3 regions of the Sphingobium sp. DN12 genome follow, and region 1 is predicted to be linked to each of the others. Evidence: riboswitches for the same ligand, from Rfam matches in the RefSeq annotation. Region 1 holds a riboswitch; each other region holds the start of a gene.
What was found. A riboswitch is a leader RNA that binds a small molecule or an ion and turns the genes downstream of it on or off. The one in region 1 is predicted to bind cobalamin.
Positions count from the first base shown of each region.

Region 1 (9,920 bases):
ATCCTGCCCGAAGTCATTCCCGACACATTGTCGTCGCTGGTGTGGACCAGCGATTCAAAGGGGCTGCTCTATGGCTTGGCCAATGAAAATTGGCGGACCGACAATGCGCGGCTGCACTGGCTGGGCCAGGATGTGGCGAGCGACGTCGAGCTGTTCCATGAGGATGACGAGGGTTTCCGCGTCTCGATCGGCCTCACTTCCTCGGAAAAATGGATCGTCATCGCGACCGGCGACCATGTGACCAGCGAAGCCTGGCTGGTGCCCGCCGACAATCCGACCGCGACGCCGCTGCTCGTCGCCGCGCGCCAGGCCGGCCGCGAATATGATGTCGATGAGCATGAGGGCACGCTCTATATCAAGACCAACGACACCCATCCCAATTTCCGGCTGGTGAAGGCATCGCTCGACGCGCCCGACCAGTGGGATGAGGTGATCGGCGCCGACGCGCATTTCTACCTGACCGATTTCACCCTGTTCAAGACCTTCTACGTCACCGAAGGGCGGCAGGATGGGCTCGACCAGATCGAGCTGCGCGATTATGCGACCCATGCGGCAAAGCGCATTCCATTCCCGGAAGCCAGCTATTCGGCGAGTCTCGACGACAATCCCGAATATGAGGTGACGAAGCTGCGCATCGGCTATGAATCGATGGTCACGCCCGACACCATCTATGATTATCATCTGGCAACGGGTGAGCTGGAGGTGTTGAAGGTCCAGGAAATTCCCTCGGGCTATGACGCCAGCCGCTATGCCACCGAGCGGCTGATGATCCCGGCGCGCGACGGCACGCAGATTCCGGTGTCGATCGTCTATCCCGCGGATTTCCCCCGCGATGGCAGCGCGCCGCTGCACCTTTATGGCTATGGCGCCTATGGTCTGGCGATGGAGCCGGGCTTTTCGACCAGCCGCCTGTCGCTGCTGGATCGCGGCTTTGCCTTTGCCATCGCCCATATTCGCGGCGGCGACGACATGGGCCAGCAATGGTATCTGGACGGCAAGCTCGACAAGCGCACCAACACCTTCACCGATTTCGTCGATGTCGCGAAGGGGCTGATCGATCTTGGCTATTCGGCCAAGGGCAGGATCAGCATTTCGGGCGGATCGGCCGGCGGCGAGCTGATGGGCGCAGTCATCAACTCCGATCCCGACCTGTGGGGCGCGGTGGTGGCACATGTGCCGTTCGTCGATGTGCTCAACACCATGCTGGACGAAACGCTGCCGCTGACGCCGGGCGAATGGCCCGAATGGGGCAATCCGATCGAGGATGAGGCCGCATTCCGCACGATCCAGAGCTATGATCCCTACACCCATGTCAGTGCGCAGGACTATCCGCCGCTGATGGTGACGGCCGGGCTGAACGACCCGCGCGTCACCTATTGGGAACCGGCGAAGTGGGTGGCGAAGCTGCGCGCGACCAAGACGGACAGCAATATCCTGCTGCTCAAGACCAATATGGGCGCGGGCCATGGCGGCAAGTCGGGCCGGTTCGAGAGCCTGCACGAGACCGCCGAGGAATTTGCGTTCATCCTGTGGCAGCTGGGAGTGGAAGGCTGATGGCGTCGAGCTTCACCAAGCAGTTCACCGCAAGGCCCGAGCATATCGATGTGCTGGGCCATGTGAACAATGCGGTGTGGGTGCAGTGGATGGAGCAATTGTCGGTCGAACATTGGATGACCGATGCCGATCCGGCCCATGTCGACGCCTATATCTGGGTCGTGACCCGGCATGAGGTTGATTATCGCGGTAACGTGACCGAGGGCGATGTCGTATCGGGCCGCACCTGGATACCGGAAGGGCCGCGCGGCGCGCGGTTCGACCGGCTGATCGAGTTCACCGGGCCGGACGGCAAGGTGAAGGTGTCGGCCAAATCCACCTGGGCGATGATCGACAAGGAAAGTGGCCGGCTGATGCGGGTGCCGGCGGAAGTCGCCGCCAACTTCATCGAGGGCTGAGCCGGCCCAGCTTCAGCGGGCGCTGACGGCCTGGGAGAGGGCGCGGGCCGCCTGCACATAGGCCGGTCCGCCGCACACGGTCCAGGCCTGGGGCAGGCTGATGCGCGCTATGTCGCGCAGCACCGGATGGTGCAGCATTTCGGTGCCCTGGTCGGTGATCCGGTCGGTCGCGCTCTCGACGATCAGATAATCGGGCCGGGCCGCGACCATCTCCTCCAGGCTGACCTGCGCGATCGCCGGCTTGCCAAGGTCGGCGGCCAGGTTGCGCAGGCCCGCCCGCGTCATCAGGTCGTCGACCAGCGTGCCGGTGCCGGTCATGTAGCCGCGCCGCTGATAATAGGCGGCGACCTTCGGCTTCGGTGCGCGGGGCAGGGCGGCAAGCTCCCGGTCCATCCGCGCGATCATCGCTTCGCCGCGGTCGGCATGGCCAGTCGCCTGCGCCACGGTGCGGATCGACGCGATGATATCGGCATAGCTGTCCGCGCTTTTCAGGTCGACGGCGGGATAATGCTGGGCCTTGAGGATCGCGATTGCCGGATTGCGCCGCGCCGGCATGCCGATCACCAGATCGGGATTGGTCGCCAAAATCTGTTCGGCCGATCCGTCGAGGATGGGCAGGCCCTTCGTTACGGCAGCCACCGCCGACATCTGCCGATCGCCGGCATTATGGGTCAGGCCGGCAATCTGGTCGCGATCGGCCAGCGCCACCAGCAACTGGTCGGCGCACAGGTTGAGCGACACGATCCGTTGCGGACGTTTGCCTGCATTGGCAGGCTGGCGCGCGGTGGCCGCCCATAATGTGGCACCGCCGATCAGGGCGATCATCAGGGCGATCATCCCCTTGCCGGGGCCGATGGGCGCAAAAATCCGCATGGCCATCTCCCTTAGCCCGCGCGCTCCGCCAGGCAAGGAAGATTGACGCTCCAGTCGGGCTCGCCTATCGCCCGGACTGCGACAGGTTCCCCGGCAGCGGGGATGAAAAGGGAATGGGGTTCAAGACCTCGGCTGCCCCTGCAACTGTGAGCGGCGAGCTTTTGTGCCATATGCCATTGGGACCGCAAGGTTCTGAGAAGGCGGCATGAATCAGCGATGACCCGCGAGCCAGGAGACCTGCCCGTCGCGGTCGTCCTTCGCGCGGACAGGGTGTGCCGAGCGGACGGGGGTGAACCCGCGTGGCGACAGGTGGACCGCAAATTGCGGGGACCATGTCGCGCCCGGCCGGGCACCGATATCGTCCCTGGGATGCGGTCCCTCGTCCGGGGGCTCATGTGTTCAAATATCTGACTTTCTGTTCTTTCCTTCTCTCCACCACCGCTTTCGCCGAAGAGGCGCAGCAGGCGCCACCGCCCGATGCCGCTGCCGATGCCGGCGCATCCTCGATCCTCGTCACCGCGACCCGCCTCGCCACGCCGGCCGACCAGGTGCCGGCCTCCGTCACCGTGCTCGACAAGGCAGCGATCGACCGGGCGCAGGATCTGGGCGTCACCGAATTGCTGCTGCGCACGCCGGGCGTCAGCATCTCGCGCAATGGCGGCTATGGCACGGCGACGTCGCTGCGTATCCGTGGCGCCGAGTCCGACCAGACCGTAGTGGTCATTGACGGGGTGAAGCTCAACGATCCGTCCTCGGCCGGCGGCGGCTATAATTTCGCAAACCTGCTGGTCGGCGACGCCTCGCGCATAGAAGTGCTGCGCGGTCCCCAGTCGACCCTGTGGGGCAGTCAGGCAATCGGTGGCGTCGTCAATGTCGTCACCGCCATGCCCGAACAGCCGCTGGAGGGGAGCTTCGATATCGAGGCGGGGTCGCGCGACACGGTCAGTGCCCGTGCGGCGCTGGGCGGCAAGACCGGCCCGGTCAGCTGGCGGATCGGCGGACAGAGCTTCACCACCGAGGGCATCTCGGCGATCAGCCCGGCCTTTGGCGGCAAGGAGAAGGACGGCTATACCAACCGCAGCGTCACCGGCCGGGTCGAGGTTGCGCTGGCGGACGGGATCAGCGCCGACCTGCGCGGCTATTATTCCGATGGCCGGGTCGATTTCGACGCCACCAGCGCGGACAGCCCGGCCTATGGCACCAATCGCGAATTTGTCGGCTATGCCGGCCTTAACGTCGCGCTGCTCGACGGCCGCTTCCGCAACCGCTTCGGCTATGGCTATACCGACACCGATCGCGACAATTACGACCCGCGCAACCCGCGCAAGCAGAGCTTCGACGCCGCCGGTCGCAACCAGCGGCTGGAATATCAGGGCAGCTTTGCCATCGCCGACGGCTGGACTGCGTTGTTCGGGGTGGAGAATGAGAATAGCCGCTTTCGCAGCGTGTCGCCTTCGGCGTCGCTTTCGGTGCCGATTCCCGACCCGGCCCGCGGCAAGGCGGAGATCACCAGCGTCTATGGCCAGCTCAATGCCCAGCCGATTACGGGCCTGACCCTGACCGGCGGGCTGCGCTATGACGATCATAACCGCTACGGCGGCCGCACCCTCTTTTCCGCCGGGGGCGTCTGGGCGCTGCCGACCGGGACGGTGCTGCGCGCCAGCTATGGCGAGGGCTTCAAGGCGCCGACCCTCTATCAGCTCTTTTCCGAATATGGGAACCAGGCGCTCGATCCCGAACGCGCCCATGGCTGGGAAGCGGGCGCGGAGCAGCGTTTCCTTGGCGAGAAACTGCGGCTGGGCGCGACCTGGTTCGACCGGACCACGACCGACCAGATCATCTATAATAGCTGTTCCACCAGCTCGACCGATCCGCTCTGCTTCACGCCCGGCACCACCACCCGCCGCTATGGCTATTATCTCAATGTCGCGCGCGCCAAGGCGCATGGCATAGAGGCGCAGGTGGCGGTCGAGCCGGTCAAGGGGCTGACGATCGACGGCAATTACAGCTGGACCGTGGCGGAGGATCGTTCGGACGGCACCGCGAACGAAGGCAATTGGCTGCCGCGTCGGCCGCGTAACAGTGCCAATGGTTCGATCAGCTATGCCTGGCCCTTCGGCCTCACCACCGGCGCGGCGGTGCGCTGGTCCGGCCACAGCTATGACAATGCGGCCAACACGACGCGGCTGGACGACTATACGCTGGTCGACCTGCGCGCCGAATATGCGTTCACCCCGGCGTTGCGCCTGTTCGCCCGCGTCGAGAATCTCTTCGACGAGAATTATATGACGGCCTATCGCTATGGCACGCTCGGCCGCAGCATCTATGCCGGCTTCCGGGGGCGCTTCTGATGCTGCGCCCCGTCGAACCCGGCCCCGCCATTGTCGCCTGCAATACCTGCCGTCATTCACCGAAGATGCGGGAGGACGGGGAGGGCGTGCGCGGCGGGGCCCGATTGGCGGAGGCGCTGCGCAGCGTGCAGGCCTCCGACCCGCGCTATGCCACCGTCGCGGTGCAGGACATGCCTTGCCTGTTCGCCTGCCAGGATCATTGCACCGTCCATCTGCGCGCGCCGGGCAAGGTCGGCTATGTAATGGGGCGGTTCACCCCGGATGCCGATGCGGCGCGCGCGATCCTCGATTATGCCATTGCCTATGCCGCCAGCGAGCATGGCCGCGTCGCCTTTCGCGAATGGCCCGAAGGCGTGAAGGGCCATTTCATCACCCGTACCCCGCCGGAAGGATTTGTCGTCGAATGAGCTTCGCCTCGATCACCGATTTCGAAAATGCCCTGGCCAATCTGCCGCCGGCCGAGGAACTGGCCAGCGCGGCGGCACGCGCGCGGCAGGCGGAACTGACCAAGCCGCTCGGCGCGCTCGGCCGGCTGGAGGATGTCGCGATCTTCATGGCAAGCTGGCAGGGGCGCGCGGTGCCGCGCCTGAAGCGGGCGCGTGCCGCGATCTTTGCCGGCAATCATGGCTTCACCGTCCATGGCGTCAGCGCCTATCCTGCCGCCGTGACCGCGCAGATGGTCGCCAATTTCGCCGCCGGCGGCGCGGCGATCAACGCCCTGGCCGGCGTGGCCGGGCTGGAACTGGCGGTGCGATCGATCGATCTGGACCGGCCGACGGCGGACTTCACCATCGCCCCCGCCATGACCGAGGAGGAGTGCCTGACCGCGCTGTCGATCGGCGCGGCGGCGGCCGAAGAGGATCTGGACCTGCTGGTCGTGGGCGAAATGGGGATCGGCAATTCGACCGCCGCCGCCGCCCTGAGCGCGCGCAGCTTTGGCGGCGCCGTGCGCGACTGGGTTGGTCCCGGCACGGGCGTCGATGGCGAGGGGATCGGGCGCAAGATCGCGACGATCGATCGGGCGCTCGCCTTCCATGCCGATGCGCCGGACAGCGCCTTTGAAACGCTGCGCCGGCTGGGTGGGCGCGAACTGGCGGCGATTGCCGGCGCGGTGCTGCGCGCCCGCCAGTTGGGCGTGCCGGTGCTGCTCGACGGTTTCATCAGTTGCGCCGCGATCGCGCCGCTGGTGGCGCAGGTGCCGGTCTTTGCCGACCATTGCCTGGCCGGCCATTGCTCGGCCGAGCCGGGCCATGGCTTGCTGCTGGAGCGGATGGGGCTCGAGCCGCTGCTGCGCCTCGACATGCGATTGGGCGAAGGCAGCGGCGCGGCGGTGGCGGCCAATATCGTCCGTGCGGCCGTAGCCGCGCATAGCGGCATGGCGACCTTTGCCGAGGCGGCGGTGTCGACCGCGACATGATGGGCATGCCGCTCCATCTGCTGCGGCATGGCGCACCCGAGACGCCCGGCCTGTTGCTGGGGCGGACCGACAGCGTGCCGACGCGCGCGGGCATCGACGCCTGTCTGGCGCAGGCGGAGGGGCTGGAGATCGAGATGATCGTGACGTCCGACCTGCAGCGCGCCCGGCAGGCGGCAACCGCGATCGGCGAGCGCGCCGGCTTGCCGGTGTGGGTCGATCCGCGTTGGCGGGAACTGGATTTCGGCATCTGGGATGGTCTGGCTCCCGCCGATGTCGATCCCGAGGCGCTCGCCCGTTTCTGGCAGGATCCCGATGGTTTCGCGCCGCCGGGCAGCGAGGGCTGGACGGCATTGCTGGGGCGGATCGCCGATGCGGTCGAGGATCTGCCGCGCGTGCCCACATTGGTGCTGACCCATGGCGGGGCGATGCGCGCGGCGCTGGCCCATCTGTGCGGGTTCAGCGTGCAGCAGAGCTGGAGCTTCGGCCTGCCCTATGCCGCCTTGCTGTCGCTGGAACGCTGGACCGGGGAGCCGCCGCTCGCCCGCATCACGGGCCTGCGCCCATGAAGGGGCTGGTCCTTGCCATCCAGTTTCTGACCCGCCTGCCGATGCCAAAGGTGACAGCGAACGAGACAGACTTCGCACGGTCGATCCGATGGTTTCCGGCGGTCGGTGCGATTGTCGGTCTATCTGTCATGTTCGCTGTCAATCTTGCTGTTCGCATCGATCCCTGGATCGGGGCGCTGGCCGGGCTGCTCTGCTGGGTCGGCGTGACCGGGGCGCTGCATCTCGACGGGCTCGGCGACATCGCTGATGCCTGCGGCGCGGTGCATAAAGGGCGGGACAGGCTGCTGGCGGTGCTGGCCGACCCGCATGTCGGCAGTTTCGGCGTGGTGGCGATCGGCCTGCAACTGATCGCCAAGCTGCTGCTGCTCCATGCGCTGGTCGAGCGGGGCATGATGCTGCCGCTGCTGCTCATTCCCTTTGCCGCGCGGATCGGGCCGTTGCTGTGGGCGCGGATGCTGCCGCCGCTGCATGCCGGGCTGGGCGCGCGTTTTGCCGATGCCGTCAAAACGATCCACATCGCCCTGTGGATAAGTTTGTTGATAATCGCCGCCTGGTGGCTGCCGGCCCTGCTCGCAGCGCCGCTGCTGATGCTGGTCTGGGGCCTGTGGCTGAAGCGCCGGCTGGGCGGCATTTCCGGCGATGGCCATGGCGCGGGCATTGAACTGGTTGAAAGCGGGCTGCTTTTCGTCGCCCTGATCGCGAGCGGCACAACATGACGACGCGCTGGACCTGGCATGGCGGCGGCGTGGCGGCGGCGAGCGCGCATTTCGGTGGCGCGCCCGAAAGCTGGCTCGACTTATCCACAGGCATCAATCCCCATGCCTGGCCCGGCGCGGCCGAGCAGGCGATCGACTGGCGCGCCTTGCCCGACGAGCAGGGACTGCGTGCGCTCGAACAGGCGGCGGCCGATCATTTCGGCGTCGCGGCCGATCATGTCTGCGCGCTGCCGGGGACGGAGGTTGGCTTGCGCCTCGTTGGCACTTTGCTCGACGGTTCGGTCCGCCATGCCAGCCCGGCCTATCGCACCCATGGCGTCATGGTGCCCGGCGCCGCGCCGGTCGATCTCGACCATCTGGACCATGCGGATGGGCAGACGCTGATCCTCGCCAATCCCAATAATCCCGACGGGCGCATCCATGGCGTGGATGATCTGCTGGCCCTGCTCGACCGGCGCGGGTCGGCCGGCTGGCTGGTGGTGGACGAGGCCTTTGCCGATGGCCATCCGGGCATCAGCCTGGCGCCCTTCGTGGCCGACGATCGCCGCCTCATGCTGTTGCGCTCCTTCGGCAAGTTTTTCGGGCTTGCCGGCCTGCGCCTCGGTTTTCTGGTGGCGCCGCGCGCGATCATTGCGCGGGTGCGGGATCGGCTGGGTGCCTGGCCCGTATCGGCCGCCGCCATTGCCATCGGCACGGCCGCCTATCGCGATAGAGCTTGGATAGAAGCGATGCGCGATCAGCTCCAGCGGGAGGCACAGGCGCTCGACGCGTTGCTGCTGAGCCACGGTTATCAGCCGATCGGCCAAAGCCCGCTTTTTCGCCTGATCGAAACGCCCCATGCCATGGCCCTGTTCGAGCGGCTGGCAGGGCAGGCGATTTTGACCCGGCCCTTCGATGCCCAGCCGCACTGGCTGCGCATTGGCCTGCCGGCCGACCCGATGGGCCTGGCCCGACTGGAACGGGCGCTGCGCCATGGCTGATCCGGTTGCGTTGCTGGCGCTTGCGCTGGATGCGGCGGTCGGCTGGCCGGCGGCGCTCTATCGCCGGGTCGGCCATCCGGTCGGCGGCTTTGCGCGGCTCATCGATCATTGTGCCGCGCGCTGGAATGATCCGGCGCATAGCGCTTTCACCCGGAGAATGGGCGGAATGGCGACGGTGTTGCTGTTGCTGTTGGTAGCGGGCGGTGGCGGATGGCTGGTCCAGTATCTGCTCCGCTTCTGGCTGCCCGAACCATGGAGTTGGCTGCTGATCGGCCTGCTGGCCTATCCGGCGCTGGCGCTGCGCAGCCTCTATAGCCATGTCCGCGCGGTCCATCGCGCGCTGGCGGCCGATGATCTGTCGGCCGCGCGCGAGGCGGTCGGCATGATCGTCGGCCGCGATACGCAATCGCTCGATGAAAGCGGCGTCACCCGCGCCGCGATCGAGAGTCTGGCGGAAAGCTTCTGCGACGGCGTTGTCGCGCCCTTCTTCTGGTTGCTGTTGCTGGGCCTGCCGGGCGTGTGGGCCTATAAGGCGGTCAACACCGCCGACAGCATGATCGGCCATCGCGAAGCCCCTTGGGGGGCGTTCGGCTGGGCGGCGGCGCGCACCGACGATCTGATGAACCTGTTCCCGGCGCGGCTGGCCGGCTGCCTGCTCTGCCTGGCGGGCGGGGGCGGCTGGCGGGTGATGTGGCGCGACGCGCGCAACCATGCCTCGCCCAATGCCGGCTGGCCCGAAGCGGCAATGGCGGGCGCGCTCGACCTGCGGCTGGCTGGGCCGATCCGCTATGATGGCGTACGCCATGACAAGCCGTGGATCGGCAGCGGGCGAAGCGAGGCCGATCCGCTCGACCTGCGCTGGGCGCTGGCCATCTATGTTCAGGCCTGCCTGCTGCTCTGGCTGGTGGCCGGGTTGCAGGCGCTATTTGCGGGAGACATGATATGACAAGCAGCCTGCTGGTGCTGGGCGGCGCGCGATCGGGCAAGAGCCGCCATGCCCAGGCAGCGGCGGAAGCGCTGCCCGGCGCGCACGTCTTCATCGCCACGGCCGAGATTTGGGACGCG
Region 1 is NZ_CP173717.1:4,474,042-4,483,961, forward strand. It holds gene ACI6S0_RS21240 (S9 family peptidase) at 1-1,554, shown strand, start outside; gene ACI6S0_RS21245 (acyl-CoA thioesterase) at 1,554-1,952, shown strand; gene ACI6S0_RS21250 (ABC transporter substrate-binding protein) at 1,965-2,825, opposite strand; cobalamin riboswitch at 2,892-3,084, shown strand; gene ACI6S0_RS21255 (TonB-dependent receptor plug domain-containing protein) at 3,221-5,176, shown strand; gene ACI6S0_RS21260 (DUF1636 domain-containing protein) at 5,176-5,583, shown strand; gene cobT (nicotinate-nucleotide--dimethylbenzimidazole phosphoribosyltransferase) at 5,580-6,593, shown strand; gene ACI6S0_RS21270 (histidine phosphatase family protein) at 6,590-7,159, shown strand; gene ACI6S0_RS21275 (adenosylcobinamide-GDP ribazoletransferase) at 7,156-7,875, shown strand; gene cobD (threonine-phosphate decarboxylase CobD) at 7,872-8,855, shown strand; gene cbiB (adenosylcobinamide-phosphate synthase CbiB) at 8,848-9,801, shown strand; gene cobU (bifunctional adenosylcobinamide kinase/adenosylcobinamide-phosphate guanylyltransferase) at 9,798-9,920, shown strand, end outside.

Region 2 (9,920 bases), 1.2 Mb from region 1:
CCAGGCGATGGGCGAATTGCAGAAGGAAACATTGAAGCACATCTTCGCGATGCGCGGCGTGCTGCGCCCCGATCAGGCCGCGCTGTTCGACGCGGCGGTGGTCAAGGCGCTGACCCAGCCTGTCGGGTGATAGCCGACGATCCTGATGATGCCACGCTAGCGGCGCAGGCGCTGGCCGGGCGGCAGGCCGCCTATGGCGCGCTGATGCGGCGGCACCGCGATGCCGTCTATCGGCTGGCGCGTGGCCATGTCGGCGATGCCGACGCGGCAATGGACATCGTGCAGGAAAGCTTCGTCGCCGCCTTCGCCTCGCTCGCCCGCTATGATGGGCGCCGGCCCTTTCGCGGCTGGATCGCGCGGATCACGATCAACAAATGCCATGACTGGGCGCGCCGCCGTGCCGTCCGTCGCTTCTTCAGCTTCGCCCGGCCGATCGAGGACGCCGCCCATGTCGCTGATGTCGCGCCCGATCCCGAACAGGCGGCCCAGTCCCGCGCCGGCGTCGCCCGGATCGAGGCGGCGGTAGCGGCGCTGCCGGTGGCGCTGCGCGAGGTGGTTTTGCTGCGCGGGATCGAGGGCATGAGCCAGGCCGAGGTCGCGCAGATATTGGGCGTCACCGAAAAGGCGGTGGAAACCCGCCTCTACCGCGCCCGCCGGCAATTGCAGGAGATGTTGAGGGAAAGCGACGGCGCGCGCGTATAGAGCAGCATGACCGATCTGCCTTCCCTCCCTCTCGACCGCCGCAGCCTGATCCGGGGCGGCGCCGCGCTTGCACTGGCGCAGGCCTTGCCCGGCTGGGCCGCCACCGGCACGCAGGGCGTTGCCCAGGGCGCGCTGTCGGGCGAGACGATCGCGCTCGGCATCGGCGACGGGCATTTTGCGACCGGCGGCCGATCGGCCCATGCGATCAGCGTCAATGGCGGCACGCCCGCCCCGCTCATCCGCCTGCGCGAGGGACAGAGTGTCAACATCGCCGTCACCAACCGGTTGAAGGAGGATAGCTCGATCCACTGGCACGGGCTGATCCTGCCCTTCCAGATGGACGGCGTACCGGGCATCAGCTTCCCCGGCATCGCGCCGGGCGAAACCTTCATTTATCGCTTCCCGGTGCGGCAGGCGGGCACCTACTGGTATCATAGCCATTCGGGCATGCAGGAGGCGATGGGCCTTTACGGGCCGATCATCATCGATCCCGCCGGCGCCGATCCGGTGGCCTATGACCGGGAACATGTGATCCTGCTCGCCGACTGGAGCCCGGTTCATCCGCACAGGTTGCTGCAACGGCTCAAGCAGATGGGCGGCTATTACAACATGCAGCGCCAGACGCTGGCGGGGTTGCTGGCGGGGAAGGATCAGGGCCTCAAGGACCGGATCGACTGGGGCGCGATGCGCATGGACCCGACCGATATTTCCGACGTCACCGGCGCGACCTACAGCTATCTGGTGAACGGCATGGGCACGGCCGAAAATTGGACCGGCCTGTTCGCGCCGGGGGAGCGGGTACGGCTGCGCATCATCAACGCGTCGGCGATGACCAATTTCAATATCCGCCTGCCCGGCCTGCCGATGACCGTCGTCCAGTGCGACGGGCAGGATGTCCAGCCGGTCGAGACCGACGAGTTCCAGATCGGCATTGCCGAAACCTATGACGTGATCGTCCAGCCCGGCGAGGCCAAGCCCTATGCGCTGATTGCCGAGGCGATCGACCGGTCGGGGCTGGTCCGCGCCACCTTGGCGCCGCAGATCGGCATGGTCGCGCCGGTGCCGGATCGACGCGCCCGGCCGCTGCTGGGCATGAAGGATATGGGCATGGACATGGGCGGCATGGACATGGGCCATGGCGGCGTGATCGACCTCAGCCAGCCGGCCAATGACGCCATGACGGGGCATAGCATGAAGATGCGCGACAAGTCGGTCGCGCCGGGCGTGAAAATGGGGCCGGGCGTTGCCACCCTGTCGCCGATGCCGGCCGATCGCACCGCTGACCGGCCGACGGGGCTGGAGGATGTCGACCATCGGGTGCTGACCTATGCCGATCTGCGGTCGCTGACGCCGAACACGGACCTGCGCACGCCGACCCGGTCGCTCGACATCCACCTGACCGCGAACATGGAACGCTATATGTGGTCGTTCGATGGGGTGAAGCTGTCGGAAGGGGCCGAGCCGATCGCCTTCCGTCATATGGAACGGGTGCGCGTGACCCTGATCAACGACACGATGATGCCGCATCCCATCCATCTGCATGGTCATTTCTTCGAACTGGTGACCGGCGAGGCTGCGCATAATCCGCGCAAGCATACGGTGAATGTGCTGCCGGGCGGCAAGCTCAGCTTCGACCTTACCGCCGATGCGCTGGGCGACTGGGCGTTCCATTGTCATATGCTGATGCACATGCATGCCGGGATGATGCGGGTCGTAACGGTGCGCCATGGGGAGGATGCGGCATGAGGCTGCTCGCGCTCCTGCTGCTCGCCGCCGCTGCGCCGGTGCAGGCCCAGACGATGGACCACAGCCAGATGGACCATGGCGCGATGGGCCACAGCATGCCCACCACCGACGCCGCCATCCCGCAAGGCACGGCCCCGGCGGTGCCGACCGACCATGCCGCCGACGCGCTCTATGACCCCGCCGTCATGGCCCGCGCCCGCGCGGCGATGATCGCGGAAGGGGGCGGCATGACCTATTCGCAATGGATGCTCGATCGGCTGGAATATCGCGCCGGCAAGGGCGCGGATCGCTATGCCTGGGAGGGCGAAGGCTGGATCGGCGGCGACATCAACCGCTTCGCGGTCAAGAGCGAAGGCGAGGGGACGTTCGGCGGATCGCTCGAACGGGCCGAGGTGCAGGCGCTCTACAGCCGGGCGATCGACCCCTGGTTCAACCTGCAGGCGGGCGTGCGGCAGGATTTCGGCGAAGGGCCGGACCGCAGCTATGCGGTGATCGGCATCGATGGCCTGGCGCCTTACTGGTTCGAGGTCGGGGCCGAAGCCTTTCTGTCGACCAGGGGCGACGCCCATCTGCGGCTAGAGGCGAGCTATGACCAGCGTATCACCCAGCGACTGATCCTGCAGCCCGCCGCCGAGTTCAATCTGGCGGCGCAGGATGTGCCCGAACTGGGGATCGGCGCCGGCCCGTCCGATATCGAGCTGGGGCTGCGGCTGCGCTACGAGATCGCGCGCGAGTTCGCGCCCTATGTCGGCGTGCATTGGGAACGCAAGCTCGGCGATACGGCCGACCATGCCCGTGCCGCCGGCGATAAGCCATCCGCCACCAGCCTGGTCATCGGCCTGCGCGCCTGGTTTTGAGACCGGCTTGCAGCCCGCCTGATATTCGATTATCGATCCCGCCGATCCCGCGCCGTAGGGCCTGGGATCATGATCGCGCCGGTGTCCCGAAAGGGGCTTAATAGGGAACACGGTACGGATGGTTCACCATCCCAAGCCGAGGCTGTCCCTGCAACTGTAAGCGGTGAGCGCGATGTACATGTGCGGACGGCAGAGTGCCCGATCCGCCAGCCACTGGGCCGGACGCTAAATCCTGCGAGGCCTGGGAAGGCCGTGCATCAAGCGATGACCCGTGAGCCAGGAGACCTGCCGGCGTCTGGTCGCTCTTGCCTTGGTCCAGGGGATGGCCGCGGCACGGTACCTTCCGTCTGAGCGACGAACGAGCGGCTGGGGCCGCTGCGACGACGCGCGTCGGTTGCCCTTGGGCGCCCGGCCGGCGCGTGTGTCGGACGTTCGCGCGCGTGCCGCTCGTGAAGGTTGCCCCCGCCCGTCGAACGCGGCGCCAGATGGGGGAATAAATGAAGTCCAATATCGTTTCACGGGCCGCACTGGCCCTTTCGCTTGCCATCGCATCGCCGGCTCTGGCTGACGAAGGAGAAGGCGACAGCATCGTCGTCACCGGCACCAGCCTGGAAGAGACGCTGCCGCAGCAGCTGTCGCGTTATGGCCATGCGATCGAGATCGTCACCGACACGCAGATCCGCGATGCCGCCGCGATCGACACTGCCCGCGCGCTCGAAGCGGTGCCGGGCCTGTTCATCCGGTCGCAGTCCGGGCCGTTCAGCTATGTCGACATTGCGCTTCAGGGTTCGCGCACCAAGGATGTGCTGTGGACGATGGACGGCATCCGCCTCAACAACCGCCTCTATGGCGGCACGTCGCCCAACGACACCATGGCCGCCAGCATGATCGAGCGGATCGAGGTGCTGAAAGGCGGCGAAAGCCTGTTCTACGGCACCCAGGCGGCGGCCGGCGTGATCAATGTCGTCACCCGCGATTTCAGCGATGCTCTGGGCGGCCAGGTCAATGCCAGTCTCGACAGTTTTGCCGGCACCAGCCTGGACGGCTATCTACGCGGCGCGATCGGCCAGCATCGCTTCGTGGTCTGGGCCAATCGCAGCCAGTCGGACGGCTATCGTCCCTATGATGTGATGCAGCCCAGCGCGACCGATCGCGCGCGCGGCTATGACCTCTGGTCGGCGGGCATCAAATATCAATATGATATCGCGCCGGACCTGCGCCTCAACGCGCTCTACCAGCATACCAAGGCCGATCTCGACAATATCAGCGCGACGCGGACGAAGGAGAGCCGCAACGACCGCAATGAGGAAGTGGCCAGCCTGCGCCTCGACTATACCGGCGAGGATGGGGTGCAATTCTTCCTCAAGGGCTATTTCCACGACTGGAAGACCGCCTATGTCCAGATCCGCAATCCCATTCCAGCCGGCCCGCCGCAGGTCATCTACCCGGCCGGCACTTTCTGGGGCTATCAGGATTATGGCGGCAGCGCAGTGGTGCAGCTCAACATGCTGCGCGGCATCGACACGCTGATCGGCTATGATTTCCAGAGCTTCAACGGCCGCGACGACGTCCTGCTGATCGCGCCGACCGATGAACAGGTCCATGCCGGCATCTTCCAGCTGCGCACCAATGACGAATTGTCGAGCAAGGCGCGGATCGCCGCTGGCCTGCGCTACAACAAGGCGAAGGGATCGGAAAAGACGATCTGGAACGTGTCGGGCCGCTATGATGTCAGCGACGCCCTGTTCGTGGAGGCCAATGGCGGCACCTCCTTCGTGCTGCCCGACGCCTCGCAGCTTTATGGCAATGATCCCTGTTGCGAGGTCGGCAACCCGAACCTGAAGCCCGAGGAGAGCCTGAACCTCAACGCCGCGCTAGGCGGCGCGCTGGCCGGCGGGGCGATCCGGTGGAAAGCGACCTATTTCAACCGGCGCATCACCGACCTGATCGACACGACCTATGATGATCCCGCCTTTCCGGAAGGCACCTATATCAACGTCAGCGACAAGGTGCGGGCCAGGGGCGCCGAACTGGAGCTGAACGCCGACCTGACCGGCGGCTGGGGCCTGTCTGCCAGCTACACCTATTCGCGCGTCCGCAATCAGGGCAGTTCGGTGCAGCGCGATCGCAATCCGGAACAATATGGCCGCGCCGCGATCGTCTATGCGCCGGAAACGGGCCGCTTCGGCGCCAATCTGTCGGCCAATTGGGTGGGCGATGTCTGGTCGACCGCGTCGGGCTTTGGCCGGATGAACTATGGCAATTATGCCGTGGTCGATGCGGGCGCGCATCTGTGGCTGGACCAGGCGCGGCGCAACCGGTTCGGCGTCAATGTCGAAAATCTGTTCGACAGGGATTATGCCACGACGGGCTATCGCTCGGCGGTCAGCGATGCAGGGGTATTGGACGGCAGCAACAGCCGCTTCCTCTACTTCTACCGGGGCGTGCCGCGCACGCTGCGGGTCAGCTATGGCCTGAGCTTCTGATCATGTTGCGGCCGGTCCTGCTGCTGCATCGCTGGCTGGGCATCATCATCGGCGCCGTCATGACGCTGTGGTGCCTGTCCGGCTTCGTGATGCTTTATGTCGACTATCCGCGCCTGACACCGGCCGCGCAGCTTGGGGGGCTCACGCCCCTCACGCTGTCGCCGGGGCAGGCGGGGGCATTGCCCGACACCATGATGCTGTCCGCCGCCCGGATCGAGATGATGGCCGGGCGGCCCGTGCTGCGGGTGACGCCCGCGCTCGATCCGACGCGCACCATCCCGCAGATGCGGATATTCGCCGGCACCCATGACTGGGCGTCGGGGAAACCGGTCGAGCAGGTCGATCCGCAAAATATCCACAGGATCGCGACCGAGTTCGGCCGCAACAGCGCCATCGCCGGCCCGGTCGGGCAGGTCGCGCAAACGGAGATGGACCAGTGGACGGTCCAGACCTTCCGCCGCAATGCGCCGCTCTACCGTGTCGATTATGCCGATGCGGCCGGGACGCAGGCCTATGTCTCGGGCAAGAGCGGGGAGGTGGTGCAGCTGACCACCCGCTTCCAGCGCTTCTGGGGCTGGCTCGGCGCGGTGCCGCACTGGCTCTATCCCACGATCCTGCGGCAGGATGGCGCGCTTTGGAGCCAGGTCGTCATCTGGACCTCGCTGATCGGCTGCTTCCTGACGATCACCGGCCTGTGGGTCGGCATCGCCCGGCTGCGCCGCCGCCGCGATGGCAGCATCGGATCGCCCTATCGCGGCCTGTGGTGGTGGCATCATATGGCCGGGCTATTCTTCGGCATAGTGACGCTGACCTGGGTGGCGAGCGGGCTGTTGTCGATGAATCCCTGGGGGCTGCTGGACAGCGAGGCGATGATGACGCAGCGCCAGCGGCTGAACGGCGACTTTGCCTGGGGCGATGCGCGCCGGGCGATCGCGGCGCTGCCTGCCTTGCCGACGGGTATCGTCCGGCTGGAGGCGGTGCCCTTTGCCGGTGCCGTCCATCTGGTGGCGATCGATCGCGCGGGCAAGGCGCAACGCTTCGACGCTGCTGGCCGGCCCGCTTCCCTCTCCGAAGCGGCTTTGCGCGCCGCGCTCCATGACGGTCCACCGATCGCCTCGCTCGACCTGCTGCGCCAGGAAGACGCTTATTATTATGGTCACAAGGCCAGCGTCGCCCTGCCGGTGTGGCGCGTCATCCTGGCCGATGAGCAGGCGACACGCCTCTATGTCGATCCCGCGTCCGGCCGTCTGATCCGCGCCTTCGACCGCAATGGCCGCGCCTTCCGCTGGTTGCAGGACGGGCTGCACCGGCTCGACTTCCCGCTGCTGCGCACCCGTCCCTGGTGGGATCTGATCGTCCTGCCGCTGCTCGCCATGGTCACGCTCGTTTGCGGGACGGGGACGTGGATGGGCCTTTCCAAGCTGCGGCGCGACCTACGCCGCGTCCGCAATCGCCGTCGGCGCGCCCGCGCCGTGCGGCCCCTGATCGGAGAAACCGCATGACTGCCCCCCCTTTGCAGGCGTCGCTTCGGCGACGCAGCGTGCCGCTGATCGCGGCGCTCGTTATTGCCAATCTGGCCGTCTGGGGCTGGGCCTTCGCCCTGTGCGGTGATCGCCCGGTGATGATGGGCACGGCCCTGCTCGCCTGGGGCCTTGGCCTGCGCCATGCGGTCGATGCCGATCATATCGCCGCGATCGACAATGTGACGCGCAAGCTGATGCAGGATGGGCAGAGGCCGCTGACCGTGGGCCTGTGGTTCGCGATCGGCCATAGCGCGATCGTGCTGATCGCCGCGCTGGGCCTCGCCTATGCGGTCAGTGCGCTGGCCGGGCTGGAGCGGTTCCGCGCCGCCGGCGGCGTGGTGGCGACGCTGATTTCCGCCACCTTCCTGTTCGCCATCGCGATCATGAACCTCGTGATCCTGCGCCAGGTCTGGGCGACCTTCCGCCGCGTGCAGGCGGGCGGCAGCTATGTCGAGGCGGATCTCGACATGCTGACCGGCGGGCGCGGGCCGCTGTCGCGCCTGTTCCGTCCGGTCTTCCGCCTGATCTCGCGCCCCTGGCAGATGGCGCCGCTCGGCTTCCTCTTTGGCCTGGGCTTCGACACCGCGACCGAAGTCGCGATCCTCGGCCTGTCCGCCGCGCAGGCGAGTGACGGCTTCGCGCTCGGCCCGGTGCTGGTGCTGCCCCTGCTGTTCGCCGCCGGCATGGCGCTGGTCGATACGGTCGACGGCATGCTGATGATGGGCGCCTATCAATGGGCGTTCGTGAAGCCGCTGCGCAAGCTCTACTATAATATCGTCATCACCGCCCTGTCGGCGGCGGTGGCGATCGGCATCGGCACGATCGAGACGCTGGCGCTGCTGGGCGACAAGCTGGGGCTCTCCGGCGGCATCTGGGATGTCGCCGCGACGCTGGGCGAGCATTTCAACGATCTGGGCTTTGCGATCATCGGCCTGTTCATCGCCTGCTGGATCGCCAGCGCGCTCTTCTATCGCTGGAAGGGCTATGACGCGATCGAACTGACCCCGGCCGGGGAAGTGCGGGCTTAGCCTATTCCGTTCGGGCTGAGCTTCGGTTTCGCCCAGCCCGAACGGCAGTTTTTACCCCTCGCGCGCGACCTGGAAGCCGGCGAAGGACTGGCTGACCGGCATCAGTTCCAGCGTGTTGATGTTGAGATGCGCGGGCTGGTTCGCGACCCAGAGCAGGGTGGCGGCGATATCCTCCGCCGTCATCGGATTGGCATTGCCGTAAAGCGTGTCGGACGCCTTTTGGCTGCCGGTGCGGACCAGCGTGAATTCGGTCTCCACCATCCCCGGCTCGATCGATGTGACGCGCACGCCGGTCCCGTGCAGGTCCGACCGCAGGCCGAGCGAGAATTGGCGCACGAACGCCTTGGTGCCGCCATAGACATTGCCGCCGGCATAGGGATAGGTCGCCGCCACCGAACTCAGATTGATGATCCCGCCCTTGCGCGCGACCAGGCCGGGCAGCAGCTTGTGGGTGACGGTGACGAGGCCGGTGATGTTGGTCTCGATCATCTGCTGCCACTGGGCAAGGTCGGCCGACTGGGCCGGCGCGGTGCCGAGCGCCAGGCCGGCATTGTTGACCAGCATGTCGATCGCGCGGAAGGCTTCGGGCAGGCTGGCCAGCGCCGCATCGATCGCGGCCTCGTCGCGCATGTCGAACACCAGTGGGCAGAAGGCGTCACCGATTTCGGCGGCCAGCTTTTCCAGCCGATCGGCGCGACGGCCGGTGCCGATCACCTGCCAGCCATCGGCGGCAAAGGCGCGGACGGCGGCTTCGCCGATGCCGGCGGTCGCGCCGGTGATGAGGACGGTCTTGGTCATGGGGCGCTCCTGTCTTTTGTCGTCAGCCCAATAGCGAGATCAGGCGGCCCCGCCCAGCGCCTTCACCAGCGCGACGCTGGCGCGCATCCGCTGGGTCTGCGCGATCAGAACCGCGCGCTGGGCGTCGAGCGCATCGGTCTGGGCCGTCACTACCTCCAGATAGTCAGACGCACCGTCGCGATAGCGGGTCAGCGCCAGATCGCTGGTGCGCTGGGCAGCATCGGCGGCGCTGCGCTGATGGCCGATCTGGTCGGACAGGTGATGATTGGCGGCAACCGCATCCTCGACCTGGCGGAAGGCGGTGAGCACCGTGTCACGATAGCCGGCGGCCAGTTCCTCATATTCGGCACGCGACATCTTCACCTGTGCGCGACGCTTGCCGCCGTCGAACAGGTTGAGCAGCGCCGATGCCGGGCCCAGGCCCCAGAAGCTGTTGGGGGTGGAGAACAGGTCGCCATGGGTGGTTTCCCATCCGCCGGTGAGGCCCAGCGTCAGCGTCGGGAAGAAAGCCGCCTTGGCGACGCCGATGCGCGCATTGGCGGCAAACATGCGCCGTTCGGCCGCGGCGATGTCGGGCCGACGCTCCAGCAGTTGCGAGGGCGCGCCGGTCGGCACGTCCGGGGCGGCGAGCGGCTGGGTGCGGGCGGCGATGCTGAAGTCTGACGCGATCGCGCCGACCAGCGCGGCGATCTCATGCTCGGTCGCGGCGCGCTCGTTGGCGATGGCTGAGATGTCCGCCTTCGCATTGTCCAGCACCGTCTTGGCGCGATTGACGTCGAT
Region 2 is NZ_CP173717.1:3,241,485-3,251,404, reverse strand. It holds gene ACI6S0_RS15180 (periplasmic heavy metal sensor) at 1-130, shown strand, start outside; gene ACI6S0_RS15175 (RNA polymerase sigma factor) at 127-702, shown strand; gene ACI6S0_RS15170 (copper resistance system multicopper oxidase) at 709-2,448, shown strand; gene ACI6S0_RS15165 (copper resistance protein B) at 2,445-3,305, shown strand; cobalamin riboswitch at 3,368-3,612, shown strand; gene ACI6S0_RS15160 (TonB-dependent receptor plug domain-containing protein) at 3,803-5,791, shown strand; gene ACI6S0_RS15155 (PepSY domain-containing protein) at 5,794-7,293, shown strand; gene ACI6S0_RS15150 (HoxN/HupN/NixA family nickel/cobalt transporter) at 7,290-8,342, shown strand; gene ACI6S0_RS15145 (SDR family NAD(P)-dependent oxidoreductase) at 8,394-9,140, opposite strand; gene ACI6S0_RS15140 (efflux transporter outer membrane subunit) at 9,180-9,920, opposite strand, start outside.
Region 2: another riboswitch for cobalamin. It lies ahead of ACI6S0_RS15160 (TonB-dependent receptor plug domain-containing protein); the one in region 1 lies ahead of ACI6S0_RS21255 (TonB-dependent receptor plug domain-containing protein).

Region 3 (9,920 bases), 210 kb from region 1:
CTGGGCGCTCGACCATGGCGGCAAGCCGACCGACGAGAATGACACGGTGATCCAGGGAATTGGCGGCTCCTATCTCTATTTCATGCCCGATGGCGGCGATCCCTATGCCGACTGGGCCGAGTTCCCCGGCTGGCAGGAAGCCGAAGCGCGCAACAATGTCGGTCTCGACCTGCTCGACCATCTGACCCACAATGTGAAGCGCGGCCAGATGCGGGTGTGGAGCGAATTTTACCGCACCCTCTTCGGCTTCGAGGAGCAGAAATATTTCGATATCAAGGGCAAGGCGACCGGCCTGTTCAGCCAGGCGATGATCGCCCCGGACAAGGCGATCCGCATTCCCCTGAACGAGAGTCAGGACGACAAGAGCCAGATCGAGGAGTTCATCCGCGACTATAATGGCGAGGGCATCCAGCATATCGCGCTCACCACCGCCAATATCTATGACACGGTCGAGCGGCTGCGCGCGCGCGGCGTGCGGCTGCAGGACACGATCGAGACCTATTATGAGCTGGTCGACCAGCGCGTGCCGGGCCATGGCGAGGATCTGGAACGTCTCAAGCGCAACCGCATTCTGATCGACGGCAATGTCGGCGAGGAGGGCATCTTGCTGCAGATCTTTACCGAGACGATGTTCGGCCCGATCTTCTTCGAGATCATCCAGCGCAAGGGCAATGAAGGCTTTGGCAATGGCAATTTCCAGGCGCTCTATGAATCGATCGAGCTGGACCAGATCCGTCGCGGCGTGATCACCGTCGATGAGTGACGCGCCGCCCCGGATGATGAGCGGCTTCGGCAATCATTTTTCGACCGAGGCGGTGGCCGGCGCGCTGCCGGTGGGGCGCAATTCGCCCCAGCGCCTGCCCTATGGCCTCTATGCCGAGCAATTGTCGGGCACCGCCTTCACCGCGCCACGGGCGGAGAACAGGCGCAGCTGGCTCTATCGCATGCGGCCGGCGGCATCGCATCCACCCTTCGCGCCTTATGATGCTGCAGCCTTGCTGCGCAGCGCGCCATTTGACGAGGTGCCGCCCTCGCCCAATCGGCTGCGCTGGAACCCGCTGCCATTGCCTGAGCGTGACGTCGACTTCATCGACGGCCTCACCAGCTATGCCGGCAATGGCGATGTCGCAGCAGGCCAGGGCTGCGCCGTGCATCTCTACGCCGCGACTGCCTCGATGGTCGACCGTGCCTTCGTCTGCGCCGATGGCGAGATGCTGATCGTGCCACAGCAGGGCGCGCTGCGTATCGTCACCGAACTGGGCGTGATCGATGTCGCGCCGTTGCAGGTCGCGCTGATCCCGCGCGGCGTCCGCTTCCGGGTCGAGCTGATCGAGGGCGCGGCGCGCGGCTATGTCTGCGAAAATTACGGCGCGCCCTTCCGCCTGCCCGATCTGGGACCGATCGGCGCCAACGGCCTGGCCAACCCCCGCGATTTCGAGGCGCCGGTCGCGGCCTATGAGGATGTCGAGCGGCCGTTTGAACTGATCCAGAAGTTCATGGGCCGCCTGTGGATAACCATGCTGGACCATAGCCCGTTCGATGTCGTCGCCTGGCACGGCAATCTCGCGCCGCTGCGCTATGACCTGACCCGGTTCAACACGATCAACACGGTCAGTTTCGACCATCCCGATCCCTCGATCTTCACGGTGCTGACATCGCCGAGCGAGACGCCGGGCACCGCCAATATCGACTTCGTCATCTTCCCGCCGCGCTGGATGGTGGCGGAGGACACATTCCGGCCGCCCTGGTTCCACCGCAATGTGATGAGCGAGCTGATGGGGCTGATCCATGGCGAATATGATGCCAAGGCGGGCGGCTTCGCGCCCGGCGGCGCGTCGCTGCACAATGGCATGGCCGGCCATGGCCCCGACCGGGCGAGCTATGACAAGGCGATTGCCGCCGACCTGGCGCCGCAGCGCATCGCCGACACCATGGCCTTCATGTTCGAAAGCCGGATGGTGCTGCGCCCGACGCGCTGGGCGATGGAAAGCTCGCTGCTGCAACCCGATTATGATGATTGCTGGTCTGGCTTCCGCAAGGCCCAGCTGCCCCCGATGAACGAGACCCCATGAGCTATTGGCAAACCGACGAAACCCATGATCCCGCCCGCACCAGCTGGGTTGCGAGCGCGCAGGATCATGGCGACTTCCCGATCCAGAACCTGCCCTATGGCCTGTTCTCGCCCGCAGGAGCTTCGCCGCGCGCCGGTGTCGCGATCGGCGACGCCATATTGGACCTGGCCGCCTGTGTCGGGGCCGGGCTGATCGATTGCGCGCCGCTGCTGGAAGGCCAGCTCAACGCGCTGATGGCGCTGCCGGTGGCGGAGCGGGTCGCCCTGCGCCGCCGGATCAGCGCGCTGCTGTCGGACCCGGCCCATCGCTTGGCGGTCGAGCCGCTGCTGCACCGGGCGGCGGACTGCATGCTGCATTTGCCGGCGCGGATCGGCGATTATAGCGACTTCTATGTCGGCATCCATCACGCCAACAATATCGGCCGCCAGTTCCGGCCCGACAATCCGCTGCTGCCCAATTATAAATATGTGCCGATCGGCTATCATGGCCGCGCCTCCTCGATCCGTCCGTCGGGTGATCCGCTGGTCCGTCCGCGTGGCCAGCGTAAGCCGCCCGAGGCCGATGTGCCGGTGGTCGGCCCGACCGCCCGGCTCGATTATGAGCTGGAACTGGGCGTGTGGATCGGCGCCGGCAATGATCTGGGCAGCCCGATCCCGATCGGCCAGGCGGCCGATCATGTCGCCGGCTTCTGCCTGCTCAACGACTGGTCGGCGCGCGATTTCCAGGCGTGGGAATATCAGCCGCTCGGGCCCTTCCTGGCCAAGAATTTCCATTCGACCATTTCGCCCTGGGTGGTGACGCCCGAGGCGCTGGCGCCGTTCCGCATCGCCCAGCCGCCCCGGCCGGACGGAGACCCGGCGCCGTTGCCTTACCTCAGCGATGCCGATGATCAGGCTCATGGCGCGCTGGCGCTGACGCTGGAAGTCTATCTCTCGACCCAGGCGATGCGCGACGCAGGCCAGCCGCCGATGCGGCTGAGCCAGGGGCCAGCGAGCAACATGTACTGGACCGTCAGCCAGATCGTCACCCATCATGCCTCCAATGGCTGCAACCTGATGCCCGGCGATCTGCTCGGCAGCGGCACCATCTCCGCCCCGACGCGCGAGGGCTATGGCAGCCTGATGGAGATCAGCAGCGGCGGCCGCGAGCCGATCAGCCTGCCATCGGGCGAGACGCGCTGCTTCCTGGAGGATGGCGACGAGGTGACATTGCGCGCCACCGCGTCCGCCCCCGGCCATGTGTCGATCGGCTTTGGCGAATGCCGCGCGACGGTCGTGCCGGCGCGATGAGCGACCTCACCCTTCATGGCTATTGGCGATCGAGCGCGAGCTATCGCGTGCGGATCGCGCTGGCCCTGAAGGGTGTCGACTATGCCCAGGTCACCCATGATCTGCGCAGCGGTGCGCAGCGGGCGCCCGATTATCGAGCGCTGGCGCCGCAGGGGCTGGTGCCAGCGCTGGTCGATGGCGACAGCGTGCTGACGCAGAGCGGCGCGATCCTGGAATGGATCGAGGCCCGCTGGCCGCAGCCGCCCTTGCTGCCCGCCGATCCGGGCGATACGGCGATCGTCCGCGCCATGGCCGCCATCATCGCCTGCGATATCCATCCGCTCGGCAATCTGCGCATATTGCAGGCGCTGCGGCAGGATTTTGGCGCCGATGAGGATCAGGTCCGCGCCTGGATCGCCCGCTGGACCGGCGAGGGGCTGGCCGCGCTCGAAACATTGGTCGCGCGCCATGGTGGCACCCATGCCTTCGGGGACAGCCCCAGCTTCGCCGACTGCCATATTGTGCCCCAGCTCTACAATGCCCGGCGCTTCGGCGTCGACCTGACGCCCTTTCCGCGGCTGTGCGCCGTGGACGCGGTGGCATGCGCGCTCCCCGCCTTTGCCGCCGCGCACCCCGATCGCCAGCCCGACGCCGACATATGAGCGACGCCGACACGCGCCTGTTCGCGACGCCGGCGGGCGTGCGCCTTTGCCCGATCGAGCAGATCGCCGATGGCAAGGCGCGCAATTTCGTGTTGCAGATGCGCGCCGGCCGCTTCCATGGCTTTGCCGTGCGGGATGGCGATCATGTCGCCGGCTTTGTCGATCAATGCCCCCATGCCGGCCTGCCGCTGGCCCAGCAGCTCGATGATTATCTGACCCCGGATGGCAGCCATATCCGCTGTAGCTGGCACGGCGCCCTGTTCCGCCGCACCGATGGCGTCTGCGTCGGTGGGCCATGCGTCGGTCAGCGCATTGCGCCCTGGCCGCTCGCCATCGCCGATGGCTGGATTGTCACCGCTGCCCAAAGCGACTAGGAACCGGCCCAGGGACGGCGCTTCGCATCGTCCCGACATGATCGCGCCGGTGCCCCCACGGGGGCTTAAAATGGGAAGGCGGTGCGGATGCCATGGCATCCAAGTCCGCAGCTGTCCCTGCAACTGTGAGCGGCGAGCGTGATGAACAAAGCTGTCCCCGATGCGGGATCAGCAGCCACTGGGCCGGACGCTAAATCCTGCGAGGCCTGGGAAGGCCGTTCCTCCCGCTATGACCCGCAAGCCAGGAGACCTGCCGGCGTTTAGGTCGCTCTTGCTTTGGTCCAGGGGATGGCCGGGGCACGGTGTTCCGTCTGAGCGACAGGTTGGCGGCTGGAGCCGCGCGGTCACGCATCTGCGGGCGAACAAGCGCCCGTCCGCGATGCCGGCCGGCCGTGCGTGCGCGCCCGGTTCGCTCCCGCCCCGGTTGCTCCGGCGCGCGAGTATTTGTCATGGCCAACACTGCATCTGCCAAGATTCCGACCACCGTCATCACCGGCTTCCTGGGCGCGGGCAAGACCACGCTGATCCGCCACCTGCTGGAAAATGCGAAGGGGCGCCGCCTCGCCCTCATCATCAACGAATTTGGCGATGTCGGTGTCGACGGCGAACTGGTGAAGGGCTGCAATGACGCCGCCTGCCCCGAAGAGGATATTGTCGAGCTGGCCAATGGCTGCATCTGCTGCACCGTGGCCGACGATTTCCTGCCGACCATGACCGCGCTGCTCGACCGGCCGAGCCCGCCCGACCATATCATCATCGAAACCTCTGGGCTGGCCCTGCCCAAGCCGCTGGTCAAGGCCTTCCAATGGCCCGACATCCGCACCCGCGCCACGGTCGACGGCGTCGTCGCGCTGATCGACGCCGATGCGGTCGCCGCCGGCCGCTTCGCCACCGATGAGGCCGCGCTGGCCGCAGCGCGCGCCGCCGACCCCAATCTGGACCATGACAGCCCGCTGGAGGAATTGTTCGAGGATCAGCTCGCCTGCGCCGACATGGTGGTGCTGAACAAGAGCGACCTGGTCGATGCCGACACGCTGGCCGCGGTCGAGGCGCAGGTCGATGCCGAGACGCGGCCCGGCGTGAAGATCGTCCGCGCCGCCCATGGCGCGGTCGACATCGGCGCGCTGCTGGGCATCGTCGCGGCAGCGGAGGATGATCTTGACGCCCGCCCCTCGCACCATGAGGCGGAGGGCGAGGATCATGACCATGATGATTTCGACAGCTTCGTCGTCGGCGGCGATGCGGTCGCCGATCCCGACACGCTGGTGCAGGCGCTGTCCACGCTGATCGCCACCCATGATGTGCTGCGCGTCAAGGGCATGGTCGCGGTCGCCGGCAAGCCGATGCGCCTCGTCGTGCAGGCGGTCGGCCCGCGCATCCAGCATTTCTTCGACCGTCCCTGGCAGGCGGGGGAGGCGCGCCGCACCCAGCTGGTGGTGATCGGCCAGAAGGGGCTGGACCGCGCCGCGATCGAGACCGACATCCAGGCCGTGCTCGGCTGATGCATCTTCTGTCCGCCACGCCGGGAACGATCAGCGACGGCGAGGAGGCGATCGACCTCGATCAGCCGCCCGGCGACATCGTCATCCTGACCGTGGCGGACAGCGACCTGGCCTGTTTCGCCGCTGCCGCCGCGCGCCTGCCCGATGATGCGCCGAGCGTGCGGCTGGCCAATCTGCTGCAGCTCAGGCATCCCTATTCGGTCGACCTCTATGTCGAGAAGGTGATCGCCAAGGCGCGCTTCGTCTGCGTCATCCTGCTCGGCGGCAAAAGCTATTGGCCCTATGGGGTGGACGAGATTGCGCAGGTCGCGCGCGAACGCGGCATCGCCTTCGCCGCGATCGCCGACGGGCGCGAAGGCGACCCGGCGCTGGATCGTGCCTCCACTGTGCCGGCGGCGATGCGCGAGCAGCTGCGCGACTATCTGCGCCAGGGCGGCACCGCCAATGCGCTGTCCTTCCTGCGCTGCGCCGCTCGGCTGACCGGCGCGGATGCGGGCGAGCCCGACCATCCGCTGCCGATTGCCGATGCGGGCCTCTATCTGCCCGGCCATGACCGGCCCGGCGTGGCCGAACTGCGCGCGACCTGGGTCGAGGGGCGGCCGGTGGCGCTGCTGATCTTCTATCGCGCTTTGGTGGTGGCCGGCACGCTGAGCGCGGTCGATGCGATGGTGGCGGCGCTTGGCGCGCGCGGCTTCAATGTCGCCGCCGTGCATGTCCGCGCGCTGCGCGAGCCGTTCGTGCGCGACTGGCTTGGCGGGCTGCTGGCCGACATCGCGCCCGACATCATCGTCAATGCGACCAGCTTCGCCGCCTCGTCGTCGTCCGAACCGCGCGTATCGGGCATCTTGGAACAGGCCGATTGCCCGATCCTGCAGACCGCCTTTGCCGGGGTCGAGGAAGGCAGCTGGCGCGGGTCCGCCCGTGGCCTTGGCCCGCGCGACCTGGCGATGAATGTCGCCCTGCCCGAAGTGGACGGCCGCCTCTTCACCCGCGCCGTGGCCTTCAAGGCGGCCGAGCGGTTCGATGAACGCACCCAGTGCGGCATCGTCGTGCCGCGGGTGGCACCCGACCGGGTCGCCTTCGTCGCCGATCTGGCACGCAACTGGGCGGCACTGCGCCGCACTGCGCCGACCGAGCGCCGGGTTGCGCTGGTGCTGGCCAATTATCCCAATCGCGACGGGCGGATCGGCAATGGCGTCGGCCTCGACACGCCGGCCAGCGCCGCCGCGATCCTGCGCCGGCTGGGCGAGGCCGGCTATGCGATCGGCGACGCTCCGCGCGACGGCGCCGCGCTGATGCGGCTGATGACCGGGGGCGTCACCAATGATCTGGCGTCGCTGGATCGGTCGGGCGAGGTCAGCCTGTCGCTTGATGTCTATCGCGCCGCCCTTGCCGCTCTGCCCGCCGGCGCGCGTGACGCCATGGTCGATCGCTGGGGACCGCCCGAGGCCGATCCCTTCGTGCGGGACGGCGCCTTTCGCCTTGCCGTCCATCGCTTCGGCCATGTCGCGATCGCGGTGCAGCCGGCGCGCGGCTATAATATCGATCCCAAGAGCAGCTATCATGACCCCGCGTTGCCGCCGCCGCACGCCTATCTCGCCTTCCATGTCTGGCTGGCTCAGGATTTCGGGGCGCAGGCGCTGGTCCATGTCGGCAAGCATGGCAATCTGGAATGGCTGCCGGGCAAGGCGGTGTCGCTTTCGGCCGATTGCTTCCCCGAAATCTGTGCCGGGCCGGTGCCGCAACTTTATCCCTTCATCGTCAATGATCCGGGCGAGGGGACGCAGGCCAAGCGCCGCATCGGTGCGGTCATTCTCGATCATCTGACCCCGCCGCTGACGCGGGCGGAAAGCTATGGCCCGCTCAAGCAGCTCGAAGCGCTGGTGGACGAATATTATCTCGCCGCCGGCATGGACCCGCGGCGGCTCGACCGGCTGCGCCGCGATATTATCGACCTGGCCCGTAGCCAGGGGCTGGACAAGGATGCGGGCGCCGCCGGTGATGATGACGACGCGCTCGCTGCGATCGACAATTATCTGTGCGAGCTCAAGGAATTGCAGATCCGCGACGGGCTGCATGTCTTCACCGCCTCGCCGGAAGGGCGGCTGCGCCGCGACCTGCTGATCGCGCTGGCGCGCACGCCGCGTGGCCTGGATCATCCGGGGCAGGCCTCCTTGCTGCGGGCGCTGGCCGATGATCTGAGGCTCGGCTTCGATCCGCTCGATTGCATGCTGGGCGCGCCGTGGGATGGGCCGCGTCCGCCCGCCTTGGCGGACTTATCCACAGATGCCTGGCGCACCCATGGCGACATGGTCGAGCGGCTGGAATTGCTGGCGGCGGCGCTGGTCGATGGCGCGGCGCCGGTCGGCCCGGCCAGCGCGGCCGTGCTGGCGGCGATCGCCGATGATCTCGCGCCGCGCGTCGACGTCTGTGGCACGCGCGAGGCGGCGGCCCTGCTGACCGGCCTCGACGGACGCTTCGTGCTGCCGGGGCCATCGGGCGCGCCGACGCGCGGCCGGCCCGACGTGCTGCCGACCGGGCGCAATTTCTTCTCGGTCGATACCCGCGCCGTGCCGACCGCCGTCGCCTGGGATCTGGGCCAGCGATCGGCGCAATTGCTGGTCGATGATTATCTCCAGCGCGAGGGCGACTATCCCCGCGCCATCGCCCTGTCCGCCTGGGGCACGGCGAACATGCGCACCGGCGGCGACGATATTGCGCAGGCCTTGGCGCTGATGGGCGTGCGGCCGCGCTGGGAATGGAGTTCGGGGCGGGTCGTCGGCTTCGAGATGATGACGCTGGCCGAGCTGGGCCGACCGCGCGTCGACGTGACATTGCGCGTCTCCGGCTTCTTTCGCGATGCCTTCCCCGAACAGATCGACCTGATCGACAGCGCCGCCCGCGCGGTGATGGCGCTCGATGAGCCGGACGAGGATAATCCCGCCGCCGCCCGCCATCGCGCCGAACAGGCGGCGCTGGTGGCGGACGGCGCCGATGCGGCGGAGGCCGCACGCCGCGCCGGCGCCCGCGTGTTCGGATCGAAGCCCGGCGCCTATGGCGCAGGGTTGCAGGCGATGATCGACGAGAAGATCTGGCACAGCCGCGCCGATCTGGCGAACGTCTATCTCGACTGGGGCGGCTATGCCTATGGCGCAGGGGTGGAGGGCGACAGTGAGCGCGCGCTGTTCGCCACCCGCCTCTCCCAGGCCGACGCGGTCGTCCAGAATCAGGATAATCGCGAGCATGACCTGCTCGACAGCGACGATTATTATCAGTTCGAAGGCGGCATCGCCGCCGCCATCGAGCATCTGAAAGGCGGAAAGCCGCTCAGCTATCATAATGACCATAGCCGCCCGGAACGGCCGGTGATCCGCACGCTGGAGGATGAGATCGGCCGCATCGTCCGCGCCCGCGTCACCAATCCCAAATGGATCGCCGGCGTCATGCGCCATGGCTATAAGGGCGCGTTCGAAATCGCCGCCTCGGTCGACTATCTCTTCGCCTTCGCCGCCACCACCCATGCGGTGCGCGACCATCATTTCGATGCCGTCCATGCCGCCTTCATCGAGGACGACGCCGTGCGCGCCTTCATGGCCGACGCCAATCCCGCCGCCCTGCGCGAGACCGCTGCCCGGCTGGCCGAGGCGCTGGAACGCGGCCTGTGGAAACCCAGATCGAACAGCGCGGGCATGCTGCTCGCCCAGCTTGCAGGAGAGTGACGATGGTCGAACGCACCGACGAACAGCATGCGGAGAAGATGAAGAAGAAGCAGGCCGCCCATGACAAGATCATGGCGACCAAGACCCAGGAAAAGGGCCTGCTGATCGTCCATACCGGCAAGGGCAAGGGCAAGACCACGGCGGCGCTGGGCATGGTCGTCCGCATGATCGGCCATGGCCGCAAGGTCGGCGTGGTCCAGTTCGTGAAGGGCGCGATGACCACCGGCGAAAAGGCGGTGTTCGATGCCTTCCCCGAACAGGTCGAATTCAAGCCGATGGGCGAGGGCTTCACCTGGAACACCCAGGATCGCAGCCGCGACATC
Region 3 is NZ_CP173717.1:4,265,392-4,275,311, forward strand. It holds gene hppD (4-hydroxyphenylpyruvate dioxygenase) at 1-763, shown strand, start outside; gene hmgA (homogentisate 1,2-dioxygenase) at 756-2,072, shown strand; gene fahA (fumarylacetoacetase) at 2,069-3,361, shown strand; gene maiA (maleylacetoacetate isomerase) at 3,358-4,002, shown strand; gene ACI6S0_RS20255 (Rieske (2Fe-2S) protein) at 3,999-4,376, shown strand; cobalamin riboswitch at 4,407-4,648, shown strand; gene cobW (cobalamin biosynthesis protein CobW) at 4,826-5,878, shown strand; gene cobN (cobaltochelatase subunit CobN) at 5,878-9,597, shown strand; gene cobO (cob(I)yrinic acid a,c-diamide adenosyltransferase) at 9,600-9,920, shown strand, end outside.
Region 3: another riboswitch for cobalamin. It lies ahead of cobW (cobalamin biosynthesis protein CobW); the one in region 1 lies ahead of ACI6S0_RS21255 (TonB-dependent receptor plug domain-containing protein).